DNA from 3 places in the Streptomyces sp. WM6372 genome. Region 3 is predicted to be linked to each of the others. Evidence: riboswitches for the same ligand, from Rfam matches in the RefSeq annotation. Region 3 holds a riboswitch; each other region holds the start of a gene.

Region 1 (4,247 bases), on a different contig from region 3:
CCGAGGGCCTCGAGGAGCTCCCCGAGACCGTCTGACCCTTCGGGTTCACCCCGGGCACACGAAGAAGCCGCGGCCACCACCGCTATTCCGGTGGCCGCGGCTTCTTCGTTCCGCCGTTTTCGGGAATTCATCGCAGGCGCGCAGGACGAGAGCGTATGCGGCGGGAATTCAGCCGCAGTCCCCACTCTTTAATACGCGGACTTTGTTAATGCGGACCGCTCGCCGTGTTTACGGCATGTTGCGAAATCCTCACCCGCAGCCGGTGCGCCCCGGCCGCACGGTCCGCGTGGACCGCGGTCAGCGCCCGGGCCCGCTCGGCGTCGCCGCGGGCGACCGCGTCCACGATCGCGCCGTGCTCCGCCCAGGAGTCCACCGGCCGGGCCGGCGCCTCCACGGCGTACATCCAGGCGACCTTGTGCCGCATCTGCGTCAGCAGAACGATCAGCCCAGGGCTGCCGGAGGCCTGGGCGAGGGTCTCGTGGAACCAGCCACCCAGGGACCGCAGGTCCTCTCCCTGACCCCGCCTGGCCCGCTCCTGCCCCAGTCTGACCAGCCCGCGCAGCACCTTGAGGTGGCCCTCGGTACGCCGCCGGGCGGCGCGGGCGGCCGCCAGCGGCTCCAGCAGCAGGCGCAGCTCCAGGAGGTCGGCCGCCTCCTGCTCGGTGGGCTCGGCGACGCAGGCGCCCGCGTGCCGCCGGGTGGTGACGAAGCCCTCGGACTCCAGGGTCCGCAGCGCCTCGCGGACGGGGACGCGGGAGACCCCGTACCGGCGGGCCAGCAGTTCCTCCGTCAGCCGGGCGCCCGGTTCGAAGACCCCGGAGACGATGTCTTCGCGGATTGCCGTGCATACCGCGTGCGCAGGAATACGCAAGTCCGGACCTCCGCCTCATTCCGACTCCGACTGCCGACTGTCGTACGGGAACTCTATTGCACCGGGCGATAAATTCCGAGCGCGGGCGGAAATAGCAGATGTTTACAGCCAACACGAAGGCCCCGGCTCGGGGAGCCGGGGCCTTCGGTTCGGTGCTGCGGGTCAGACGTTGACGCCGTGCTGGCGCAGGTACGCGACCGGGTCGATGTCCGAGCCGTACTGGGCGCCGGTACGGGCCTCGAAGTGCAGGTGCGGGCCGCTGGAGTTGCCGGTGGAGCCCGACAGGCCGATCTGCTGGCCGGCGGTGACCTGGTCGCCGACGGAGACGCTCAGCGAGGACATGTGGCCGTACTGCGTGTACGTGCCGTCGGCGTGCTTGATGACGACGTTGTTGCCGTACGCGCCGCCCCAGCCGGCCTCGACCACGGTGCCGATGCCGACCGCGTGCACCGTGGTGCCGGAGGCCGCGTGGAAGTCGATGCCGGTGTGGCTGCCGGAGGACCACATGCCGCCGCCCGCGTGCCACTGGGTGCTGATGTAGGACTCGTCGACGGGGGCGACGAAGGTGTTGAGGCGCTTGCGCTCCTCCTCGCGGGCGGCACGCTCGGCGGCGTCGCGCTCGGCCTTCGCCTTCTCCTCGGCCTTCTGCTTGGCCTCGGCGGCGCGCGCCTTCGCGTCGGCCTCCGCCTTCGCCTTGAGGGCCGCGGCCTCGGCCGCGTGCTCCTGGGCGTCGGCCTGGGCCTCGATCTGGCCGGGGAGGTCCTCGGCGGTCACGACGGCGTTCAGGCCGGTGTCCTCCATGGAGGGGGCCTGGTCCGAGGCGGCGAACGCCGGGCCTGCGAGGGAGCCGACGACACCGGTGGTGGCGAGGGCGGCTATGCCGGCGTAACCGGCGGTCTTGCGGCTCAGACGACTGGAACCACGGTGCTTACCGGCGGCACGACTGCCAAACGCCATGAAGGGGCTGATCCTTTCCTTCCTTCTCGCCTACCGGGTTAGCTGACGGGTTCGGAGCAGGAAGGTCTCCTACGGGCCCCCTCTGACGAGGCGGTCCGATTCACCCCAGGGACACATGTGGGTCCCCGGCTCCCCAGGCTCGCGCCTGACGGGGACTCGGCGATCGCTGCCCGGTGCCGCGGATGCGGCGCGTACAACTGACGGACAGCACGGCCGACGCTAGGCGGATCATCAGTCAATCGCCAAACAGACACGCGTTTTTGTTGCATACGCCACACCCCATACGAGCAACCTCTCCACTAAACAGACAAAAGGGGCTCCGGCGGACAAGCCGCCGGAGCCCCTTGGAGAGTCCGTCAGTTGGTGACGACGGTGACCTCACCGATCCCGAGGGCCCGCACCGGCTCCTCGATCTGCGCGGCGTCGCCCACCAGGACCGTGACCAGGCGGTCCACCGGGAAGGCGGCCAGGACGGCCGACGTCGCCTCCACCGTGCCCGTTTGGGCCAGCTGCGCGTACAACTGCGCCTGGTAGTCGTCCGGAAGCTCCTGCTCGACCTGGTCGGCGAGCGTGCCGGCGACGGCCGCGGCCGTCTCGAACTTCAGCGGGGCCACGCCCACCAAGTTCTGCACCGCCACGTCCCGTTCGGCGTCGGTCAGGCCGCCCTCCGCGAGGGTGCGGAGCACCTTCCAGAGGTCGTCGAGCGCCGGGCCGGTGTTGGGGGTGTCCACCGAGCCGCTGATGGCGAGCATCGAGGCGCCCTTGCCGTCGGCGGTGGAGCGCAGCACCTGGCCGAAGGCGCGCACGCCGTACGTGTAGCCCTTCTCCTCGCGCAGCACCTTGTCCAGGCGCGAGGTGAGGGTGCCGCCCAGGCAGTACGTGCCGAGCACCTGCGCCGCCCAGACCCGGTCGTGCCGGTCCGGCCCGATCCGGCCGATGAGCAGCTGCGTCTGGACCGCGCCGGGCCGGTCCACGATGACCACGCGGCCCGTGTCGTCGGCGGTGACCGGCGGAACCGGGAGCGGTTCGGCGGAGTTGCCGGTCCAGGCGCCCAGGGTGTCCCCCAGGACGGCGTCCAGGTCGATCCCGGTCAGGTCGCCGACGACGACCGCGGTGGCGGTGGCGGGGCGTACGTGGGCCTCGTAGAAGGCGCGTACGGCCGCGGAGTCGATCCGGGCGACCGTCTCCTCGGTGCCCTGGCGCGGCCGGGACATGCGCAGGGCCTGCGGGAAGAGCTGCCGGGAGAGCTCCTTGGCGGCCCGGCGCTGCGGGTTGGCCAGCTCGTGCGGGATCTCGTCGAGCCGGTTGCGCACCAGCCGGTCGACCTCGCTGTCGGCGAAGGCGGGTGCGCGCAGGGCCTCGGCGACCAGGCCCAGCGCCTTGGCCAGCCGGGAGGCCGGGACCTCCAGGGAGACCCGCAGGCCCGGGTGGTCGGCGTGCGCGTCGAGCGTGGCGCCGCAGCGCTCCAGCTCGGCCGCGAACTCCTCGGCGGAGTGCTTGTCGGTGCCCTCGGACAGCGCGCGGGCCATGATGGTCGCCACGCCGTCCAGGCCCTGGGGCTCGGCGTCCAGCGGGGCGGCGAGGTTGACCTCGACGGCGACGACCTGCTGGCCGGGCCGGTGGCAGCGCAGTACGGTCAGGCCGTTGGGCAGCGAGCCGCGCTCGGGGGCCGGGAAGGCCCACGGCCGGGCCTGCCCGGCCTGGGGCTGCGGGTGGAAGGTCATCGTGACGGCTGCGGTGTCGCTCACTGCTCCGCCCCTTCGTTCTCGTCGCTCGCACCGTTCTCGCCGGCTTCTGCCGGGAGCGGCTCGTACACCAGCACCGCGCGGTTGTCGGGGCGCAGCCGGGCCGCGGCCACGGCCTGCACCTCCTCGGCGGTGATGTCGAGGACGCGTCCGACCGCGCTGAGCGCCAGCTGCGGGTCGCCGAACAGCACCGCGAAGCGGCACAGTTCGTCGGCGCGCCCGGCCACCGTGCTCAGCCGGTCCAGCCACTCGCGCTCCAGCTGCGCCTGGGCGCGCTCCATCTCCTCGGCGGTCGGGCCCTCGGCGGCGAACCGCGCGAGCTCCTCGTCGACGGCCGCCTCGATGGCGGGCACCTCGACGCCGCTGGAGGTCTTCACGTCCAGCCAGCCCAGCGAGGGCGCACCGGCGAGGCGCAGCATGCCGAAACCGGCGGCGACGGCGCTCTGGTCACGGCGTACCAGGCGGTTGTGCAGCCGGGAGGACTCGCCTCCGCCCAGCACGGTCAGGGCCACGTCGGCCGCGTCGCACTCGCGGGTGCCGTCGTGCGGGAGCCGGTAGGCGGCCATCAGCGCACGGGCCGGGACCTCCTCGACGATCTCCTCGCGCAGCTGGCGGCCCATGATCTCGGGCAGCGCGCCGTCGCGCGGCGGCTGCTTGCCGTCGTGCCCGGGGAT
Region 2 (4,247 bases), on a different contig from region 3:
CGGGTGCTCGTGCACTCCGCCAGCTTCGGCTCCAACGCGCAGGCGATGGCGGCCGGGCTCGCGGTGCTCTCCGTCATGGAGGACGAGTCGGTGGTCGCGAACGCGCGCGCGACGGGCGACCTGCTGCGCGGGCGGCTCGCCGCGCTCGTGGACGAGTACGAGCTGCTCCACGAGGTGCGCGGGCGCGGCCTGATGATCGGCATCGAGTTCGGGCGGCCGTCCTCGCTCGGGCTGCGCAGCCGGTGGACCATGCTCCAGGCGGCCCGCAAGGGGCTCTTCGCGCAGATGGTCGTGGTGCCGCTGCTGCAGAAGCACCGCATCCTGACGCAGGTCTCGGGCGACCACCTGGAGGTCATCAAGCTCATCCCGCCGCTGATCGTGGACGAGGGGGACGTCGACCGGTTCGTCGGGGCCTTCCGCGAGGTCATGGACGAGGCGCACGGCGGGGGCGCCCTGATGTGGGACTTCGGCAGGACACTGGTGAAGCAGGCCGTCGGCGGCGGCTGACGGCCTGCTCCTCTTCGCGGGGCCGGCTCAGTCGAGCAGCCGGTCCCGCAGCCGGTCGATGGTCTCGGGCGCGAGCCCGAGGCCCTCGGCGAGGTACCGGTCGAGCCCGCCCCAGTGCTCGTCGATGGCGTCGAAGGCGGCCGTCAGGTACTCGGTGCGGGCGTCGAAGAGCGGCGCGAGCAGTTCCATCACCTCGGGGGAGCGGGCCTCGGGCGCATCGCTGCCGCGGCGCACGCGGTAGCGGCGGTGCGGGGCGTTGGACTCCAGGTAGTCCGCCACGATCGCCTCGCGCTCGACGCCCAGCGCGAGCAGGGTGACGGCGATCGACAGGCCGGCCCGGTCCTTGCCGGCCGCGCAGTGCATGAGCGCCGGAACACTGTCCTCGGCGAGGGCGTGCAGGACCCGGCTGTGCTCGGGGGTGCGGTTCTCGATCATCGTGCGGTACGAGTTGGCCATCCGGGCGGCGGCCTTTCCGTCACCGAGGAGCCCGCGGAGCTGTTCGACGTCGCCGTCGCGGACCATCTTCCAGAACTCCTTGCCGTCGGCCGGATCCGACAGCGGGATGTTGACGTTCCGTACGCCGGGGAGCTCGACGTCGGCCCCCTCCAGGGCGTGGTCGGCGTTGTTGCGGAAGTCGAAGACGGTGTGCAGGCCGAGCGATGCGAGGAATTCTGCATCGGTTTCGGTGGCATGTGCCAGATGTCCGCTACGGAACAGTATTCCCGGCTTGACCCTCCGCCCGTCGGTGGTCGGGAGGCCGCCCACGTCACGGAAGTTGCGCACCTCCGCGAGCTCGGGTTCCGGTACGGGCTCCGTTCGCGGGGGCCGGGGTATCTGCTGGGTCACGGGAACTCCTCCGCATCGTCGCGTTCTGTCCGAATTACACTACTTGGGACCAACTTGCCATCACCGGAGGCGAGATCGGGCGCGGCCCCGTGAGCCAGATCATACGGTGACCGTGAGTGCCTGATCGTCAATGCCGAATGGCCCGGCCGGCGCGGTTGTTGGCGCCGGGGAATGGACGCAGGGTGACCGGAATTCCGGCGGATTCCCGATTCTGTGAATCCGTCAGGAAATTCGTGGCTTGTTCGGTGCGGCTCAACTCGATTACCTTCGCGATCGATCCGGATGGACCGCCGAATCCTGCCGCCGTCCGGAAACCGCACCCGACTATTCACGCGCGCGGCAGGAGCGGGGGAACCAGGTAGGCCGCTGTTCCCGATCATTCGCATCGGAGCAGCTCGGGGTGAAGCCGTTCATGTTCTGTTCATGCGCGGCCGGACATCTCCAGTCCGAACCCGACAGCTCACCTCGCAGGCGACGGAGAGGAATTCGCCATGCCTGCACAGGGTAAGCACCGACGTCCCAAGTCCCGTTCCGTGGCGCGCGGCTTCGCCGTCGCGGGCACCGGCGGTGCGGCCCTCGCGCTGCCGCTGCTGGGTGCCGCCGGCGCCCACGCGGCCGGCGCCCCGGCCGCCGCCCCCGCGGCGGCTCCCGTGCAGGCCCCGCAGCTTCCGGCGGCGCTCCGGGCCGCGCCCGCCGCTGCCGAGCAGGGCTCGCCGGCCACTTCGGCCGTCTACACGGTCGTGCCGGGGGACTACCTCTCCAAGATCGCCCAGGACCGCCACCTGTCGGGCGGCTGGCAGCGGCTGTACGCCGACAACCGCGAGGCCGTCGGCACCGACCCCTCGCTGATCCACCCCGGGCTGAAGCTGACCCTCGGCGCGAAGGGCGAGGCGGCTCCGGCTCCCGCTCCGGCTCCGGCTCCGGCGGAGAAGGCGGCCCCGGCCCCCGCGAAGAAGTCCTCGGACCCGGGTGCGGACTCGGCGTCGAACCCGGCTTCGGACGCCAAGGGCTCCGCGGACGCCGCGCCGGCCCCCGCCGCCGCGCCCGCGCCGGCCAAGAAGAACACCGCCGCCACGTCGGCCGCCGGTACGGTCAGCGCCGCCGGCTTCGTCGCCCCCGTCGGCGGTGGCGGGATCTCGACCCAGTACAAGACCCCCGGCGCCATGTGGTCCAGCGGCTACCACACCGGTGTCGACTTCGTCGCGAGCTCCGGCACCACCGTCCGCGCCGTCGGCGCGGGCACCGTGGTCTCCGCCGGCTGGGGCGGCGCGTACGGCAACGAGGTCGTCATCCGGCACGCGGACGGCAAGTACTCCCAGTACGGCCACCTCTCCCAGCTCTCCGTCTCGGTCGGCCAGAGCGTCAGCGGCGGCCAGACCATCGGCCTCTCCGGCTCCACCGGCAACTCGACCGGCCCGCACCTGCACTTCGAGATCCGCACCGGGCCGTCCTACGGCTCGGACATCGACCCGCTGGCCTACCTCCGCTCGAAGGGCGTGAGCATCTGACGGCTCCCGCCGTCGGAGAGGCAGCCGGACACGTGAGGCCGGGACCCGAGGGGGGTCCCGGCCTCACGCGCTGTTATTCCGTACCGACCAGGTGGTATAGATCACGGTCCGTCAACCCCTGCCTACGGTGGCGTAGCTCACGCGTCGGGGTGAAGGATGTGTTCTCGTGGCAGCGACGACGACACTCAAGACCATCGGCTCGTACGCGGCGATCGGGGACAGCTTCACCGAGGGTGTGGGGGACCCGGGACCCGGGGAGACCTTTCTCGGCTGGGCGGACCGGCTGGCCGTACTCCTGGCCGATCAGCACGAGGAAAACGAATTCCGGTACGCGAACCTGGCCGTGCGGGGGCGCCTCCTCGACCAGATCGTGGCCGAACAGGTCCCCAGGGCCAAGGAGCTCGCACCTGACCTGGTGAGCTTCTGCGCGGGCGGCAACGACATCATCCGGCCCGGCAGCGACCCGGACGACGCGGCGGAGCGGTTCGAGGCGGCGGTCGCCGACCTCTCCGGGGCCGTCGGCCAGGTCATGATCACCACGGGCTTCGACACCCGCGGCGTTCCCGTCCTCAAGCACCTGCGGGGCAAGATCGCGACGTACAACGCGCACGTGCGCGCCATCGCCGACCGCTACGACTGCCCGGTGCTCGACCTCTGGTCCCTGAAGTCCGTACAGGACCGGCGGGCTTGGGACGACGACCGGCTGCACCTGTCGCCCGAGGGGCACACCCGGGTCGCGCTGCGCGCCGCCCAGGTGCTGGGGCTGGAGGTGCCGGCCGACCCCGACCAGCCGTGGCCGCCGCAGCAGCCGCGCGGCTCGGTGGACGTGACCCGGGACAACATCCAGTGGGCGCGGGAGTACCTGGTGCCCTGGATCGGGCGGCGGCTGCGCGGGGAGTCCTCCGGGGACCACGTGGAGGCGAAGCGTCCGGACCTGCTGCCGCTGTAGGCAGGGACTGAGGGGGAACGGAGGGACGGAGGGCAACGGAGGGGACGGGAGGAGCGGGTGCGAGGACGGAGGCGCGCGGCGGAATCCTTCGGGGCCGGTGCGCGTTGGCAACGTGGTAGACCGGTATTCCATACGGCCTCACGACCATCCGCCCCACCCTCCCAGGAGGCGCTTTGACCGGCTCCCGTCCCCTGCGTCCTCGGCTGCGCGCCCTGCGGCCCGAAGCCTTCGGCGCGGATCCGTCCGGCGCCCGCCTGGAGCGGATCCGGCGCTCGCCGAACTTCGCCGACGGCGTCTTCCAGAACCCGGTCGGGGCCCGGACCAGGCCCTCCGGCTCCATGATGGAGTTCGCCAAGATCTACTTCCACAAGGAGCAGCGGACCCGGCGCAACCCGGGCGCGCCGATCCCCGTGTACCCGACGACCCTCGCCGAACTG
Region 3 (4,247 bases):
GTGGAGAAGGTGGAGAACCGATCCCGGTTCCCGGCCATTGATCCCGCCTCCCCTATGTCCCTCTGTCTCCAGGTGCGTGGTACGCGCTACGCAATACGTCCCCGCACACGGTACGGGACCGAGTGCGGGGACGTACGGAGGCCAGCCCCGGAGGGGCTGCCGTGATTAGCCCTTGAAGCGCGGGAAGGCGCTGCGGCCGGCGTACACGGCGGCGTCGTCGAGGATCTCCTCGATGCGCAGCAGCTGGTTGTACTTGGCGACGCGGTCCGAGCGGGCCGGGGCGCCGGTCTTGATCTGACCGCAGTTCACGGCGACGGCGAGGTCGGCGATGGTGACGTCCTCGGTCTCGCCGGAGCGGTGCGACATCATGCACTTGAAGCCGTTGCGCTGGGCCATCTCGACGGCGTCGAGGGTCTCGGTCAGCGAACCGATCTGGTTCACCTTCACGAGCAGGGCGTTCGCGGAGCCCTCCTCGATGCCGCGGGCCAGGCGCTCCGGGTTGGTGACGAAGAGGTCGTCGCCGACGATCTGGACCTTGGAGCCCAGCTTGTCGGTGATGACCTTCCAGCCGGCCCAGTCGTCCTCGTACAGCGGGTCCTCGATGGAGACGAGCGGGTACGCGGAGACGAGCTCCTCGTAGTACTCGGTCATCTCGGCGGCCGAGCGGGACTGGCCCTCGAACTCGTACTTGCCGTCCTTGTAGAACTCGGACGCGGCGACGTCGAGCGCGAGCGCGATGTCCTTGCCCGGGGTGTAGCCGGCCTGCTTGATGGCCTCGACGATGAGGTCGAGCGCGGCGCGGTTGGACTCCAGGTTCGGGGCGAAGCCGCCCTCGTCGCCCAGGCCCGTGGAGAGGCCCTTGGTGTGCAGGACCTTCTTGAGGGTGTGGTAGACCTCGGCGCCCCAGCGCAGCGCCTCGGAGAAGGACTCCGCGCCGATCGGGGCGATCATGAACTCCTGGATGTCCACGTTGGAGTCGGCGTGCGACCCACCGTTGAGGATGTTCATCATCGGAACGGGCAGCAGGTGCGCGTTCGGGCCGCCGAGGTAGCGGAAGAGCGGGAGGTCCGAGGCCTCGGACGCGGCGTGCGCGACGGCGAGGGACACGCCGAGGATGGCGTTGGCGCCGAGCGAGCCCTTGTTGTCGGTGGCGTCCAGGTCGAACATGGCCTGGTCGATCAGGCGCTGCTCGGTGGCGTCGTAGCCGACGAGCTCCGGGCCGATCTGCTCGATGACCGCGAGGACGGCCTTCTCGACACCCTTGCCCATGTAGCGGTTGGGGTCACCGTCGCGGAGCTCAATGGCCTCGAAGGCACCGGTGGAGGCGCCGGACGGAACTGCAGCACGGCCGGTGCTGCCATCGTCGAGGCCCACCTCGACCTCGACCGTGGGGTTGCCTCGGGAGTCCAGGATTTCCCGGGCTACGACGACGTCGATGGACGGCACGAGCATCTCCTTCTGGGATGTGACGCTGGGTGTGCGGTGGCATGTCGGGCCGTGGGATGGCCCCGCCGACTAGAGCCTAACCGGATCCGGGCACTCGGCCTGCCGACCGCCCGCCTCCTGGGACGAAAAAGGGCCCGAATACCCGCCTTACGGGACATAGGGGCCTTGACCGCCGGCACAGAGGAGCGGGCTGGGGCCGGTCCGGAGCCACTTCCGGGTCGGTCCGCGCCGGTCCGCGCCGGTCCGGGCCGGGCCGGATCCCGGGAAACGCCGCCGCCCGGCGCGTGAGGGGAAGACGCGCCGGGCGGTCGGGACGCCGCGGCGCCGCACGGGCGGCCGCGGTTGTTACTGCAGGATTCAGCTGAGCTTCAGCATCTGGCCCGGGAAGATCAGGTCAGCGTCCGAGACGATGTCCTTGTTGAGCTCGAAGAGCTTCTCCCAGCCGCCCTTGACGCCGTTGGCCTCGGCGATGGTGCCCAGGGTGTCGCCGGACTTGACCTCGTACGAGCCGTTGCCGGTCTTGACGGCCGGGGCCTCGGCGCGCTCGGAGCGGGTGACCGGCGCGGGGGTCTCGCGCTTGGTCTCCTTCTTCGGCTCGGTCTTCTTCGGCTGGGTCTTCTTGGTCTCGGTCTTCGTCTCCGTCTTCTTCGGGGTGTCGGTCGTACCACCACCGGTGTAAGAGGAGTTGGAGAGGCCGACGCCGCAGGACGGCCACGCGCCCTTGCCCTGGCCCTTGAGGACCTTCTCGGCGATGGCTATCTGCTGCGACTTGGAGGCCTGGTTGGCCTGCGCGGCGTACGCCTTGCCGCCGTACGCGGCCCACGTGGAGGACGAGAACTGCAGGCCGCCGTAGTAGCCGTTGCCCGTGTTGATGGACCAGTTGCCGCCGGACTCGCACTGCGCGACGCGGTCCCACTCACCGGCGGTGGCGGCGGAGGCCGATCCGGCCGCCATCAGGGGGGCGGCGACGACGACACCGGTGACACCGGCGAGCGTGACGATGCGAGCGGCCTTGGAGGCGCGGCGGTGCTTGCCCTTGCCGGAAATCAGCATGGAGTTCTCCTCACCGACGCCTACGAGGTGAGCTGTCGGGTTCGGGCTGATGAGTGCCCGGCCGTGCGACTGGCGCACGACTTAACCCCTAGCCGGTTCCCCGGCCGTCTCTCAACGGCCGCTCCCGGCGCCTACCTTGGTTCCCCCGCTCCTGCCTTCGGCGCTTGACGCGACGACTGTTCCCTCCGTCCGCCGGCAGGATTCGGCGATGCGGTCGAAGGAGCCCGCGGTGGCGGGCGACTCAGAAGGTAGACAGGTCTCTCCCCGATGTTCAACGAGGAACACCGGGGAGAAACGGCCCCTACTTGCCCTCCCCCCACCAGCGTTTGCGCAGGTGAGGGCGGGGTTTGCGGAAGGCTCCAGGCGGGACACGCCAGTTGACCGGAAGAGACACATGTCTCACTTGCAGATAACGGACATTCAGCCTTTTCCGGGTGTCCGAAGTGCCGTTATTTCTAACTTAGATCCAGATTCTGACCGGGCTTGATCAGATTGGCGTCATCGCCGATGACCTGCTCGTTGGCCTGGTAGAGCGCGTTCCAGCCGCCCTTGACCCCCTTGGCAGACGCGATCGTGGCCAGGCTGTCGCCCGCCCGGACCGTGTACGAGGGATCCGACGCCGCGTCAGACGCGGCGGGCAGCTCAAGAGCGGGCGTACCGCGGTGCTTGCCGGTGCCGGAGGGGTCCGGGATGCCGGCCGGGTCGGTGGTGGCGCCCGGGGTGCCCGGGGCCGAGGGGGTGCCGGGAGCGGTCGGGTCGGCCGGATCGACCGGAGCCGTCGGGTCCGTCGGGCTCCCGGGCGTGCTCGGGCTCCCCGGGGCCGTCGGGTCGGCGGGCGCGGTCGGGGTGCCCGGGGTCGTCGGGTCGCCGGGGGTGCCCGGGAGCACCGGGGCGCTCGGCGAGGTGGACGGCGCGTCCGGGTCGGGCATGACGGGCAGTCCGCTGTTGGGCGCGAGCGGCGCCGGCGGAAGCGTGAAGACCGGGGCCGGAGCCGGGGTGGGGGCGCCGAAGTCCCGCGCCTTCGCGCCGGAGCCGCCGGCCGGGACCGAGTCGTCGGGGCGCGAGGGGCTCGGGGCGATCGGGCCGAGCGTGCCGGGCAGGCCCGGGTCCACGGCCGCCGCGGGGCCCTGCTGGGTCAGTCCGGCCGACTCCGAGCAGTGCCCGAAGGCCTGGGCGCCCTGGGTGCCCAGCACGCGCTCGGCGACGGCGATCTGCTGCGAGCGGCTCGCGAGGTCGGGGCGCTCGGCGAATTCGAGGCCGCCAGAAGCGTTCCACTGCTCCTGCGTGAACGAAAGTCCGCCGTAGGACCCGCTGCCGGAGTTGGCGCTCCAGGAGCCGCCGCTCTCGCACTCGGCGACCTTGTCCCACGTGGAGGTGTCTGCTGCGCTCGCGCCGGTGGCGGCGAGCAGCGGCAGGGCCAACGCGGAACCGGTCACTCCGGCGGTGACGACTATCGCGGGTACCTGGCGGGGGCGTCTGTGGCGGCCGTTCCCGGAACGCATGAGCTGCACCTTTCGCATAACGGCTGGGTAACGGCAGAACCTAGCCTTCTTAGCACGTCAGTAACAACTCTTGCCGGGGGCTGACTTACGGTCAGGGAGCGTTCAGGGGTTTCGGGGTGTGAACGTGACGGGAAGAGTGCGCAGGCCACGCATGATCAGACCCCCGCGCCAGCGAAGGTCGTTGGGCGGAACTGCGAGTTCCAGATCCGGCAGACGCGTCAGCAAAGTCGCAAGCGCCGTCTGTCC

What was found. A riboswitch is a leader RNA that binds a small molecule or an ion and turns the genes downstream of it on or off. The one in region 3 is predicted to bind cyclic di-AMP.
Region 1: another riboswitch for cyclic di-AMP. It lies ahead of ADK52_RS21590 (M23 family metallopeptidase); the one in region 3 lies ahead of ADK52_RS02770 (transglycosylase family protein).
Region 2: another riboswitch for cyclic di-AMP. It lies ahead of ADK52_RS08865 (M23 family metallopeptidase); the one in region 3 lies ahead of ADK52_RS02770 (transglycosylase family protein).

Annotation. Positions count from the first base shown of each region.
Region 1 covers NZ_LGDB01000191.1:140,448-144,694, forward strand. Annotated here, with positions in the region: gene ADK52_RS21580 (HPr family phosphocarrier protein) at 1-35, shown strand, start outside; gene ADK52_RS21585 (GntR family transcriptional regulator) at 206-871, opposite strand; gene ADK52_RS21590 (M23 family metallopeptidase) at 1,034-1,828, opposite strand; cyclic di-AMP (ydaO/yuaA leader) riboswitch at 1,841-2,000, opposite strand; gene ADK52_RS21595 (M16 family metallopeptidase) at 2,185-3,552, opposite strand; gene ADK52_RS21600 (M16 family metallopeptidase) at 3,573-4,247, opposite strand, start outside.
Region 2 covers NZ_LGDB01000093.1:49,815-54,061, reverse strand. Annotated here, with positions in the region: gene ADK52_RS08875 (aspartate aminotransferase family protein) at 1-507, shown strand, start outside; gene ADK52_RS08870 (tyrosine-protein phosphatase) at 535-1,353, opposite strand; cyclic di-AMP (ydaO/yuaA leader) riboswitch at 1,632-1,840, shown strand; gene ADK52_RS08865 (M23 family metallopeptidase) at 1,845-2,861, shown strand; gene ADK52_RS08860 (SGNH/GDSL hydrolase family protein) at 3,028-3,810, shown strand; gene ADK52_RS08855 (MBL fold metallo-hydrolase) at 3,984-4,247, shown strand, end outside.
Region 3 covers NZ_LGDB01000014.1:36,870-41,116, forward strand. Annotated here, with positions in the region: gene ADK52_RS02760 (FtsB family cell division protein) at 1-38, opposite strand, end outside; gene eno (phosphopyruvate hydratase) at 166-1,452, opposite strand; gene ADK52_RS02770 (transglycosylase family protein) at 1,804-2,499, opposite strand; cyclic di-AMP (ydaO/yuaA leader) riboswitch at 2,502-2,672, opposite strand; gene ADK52_RS02775 (LysM peptidoglycan-binding domain-containing protein) at 2,955-4,001, opposite strand; gene ADK52_RS02780 (cytochrome P450) at 4,104-4,247, opposite strand, start outside.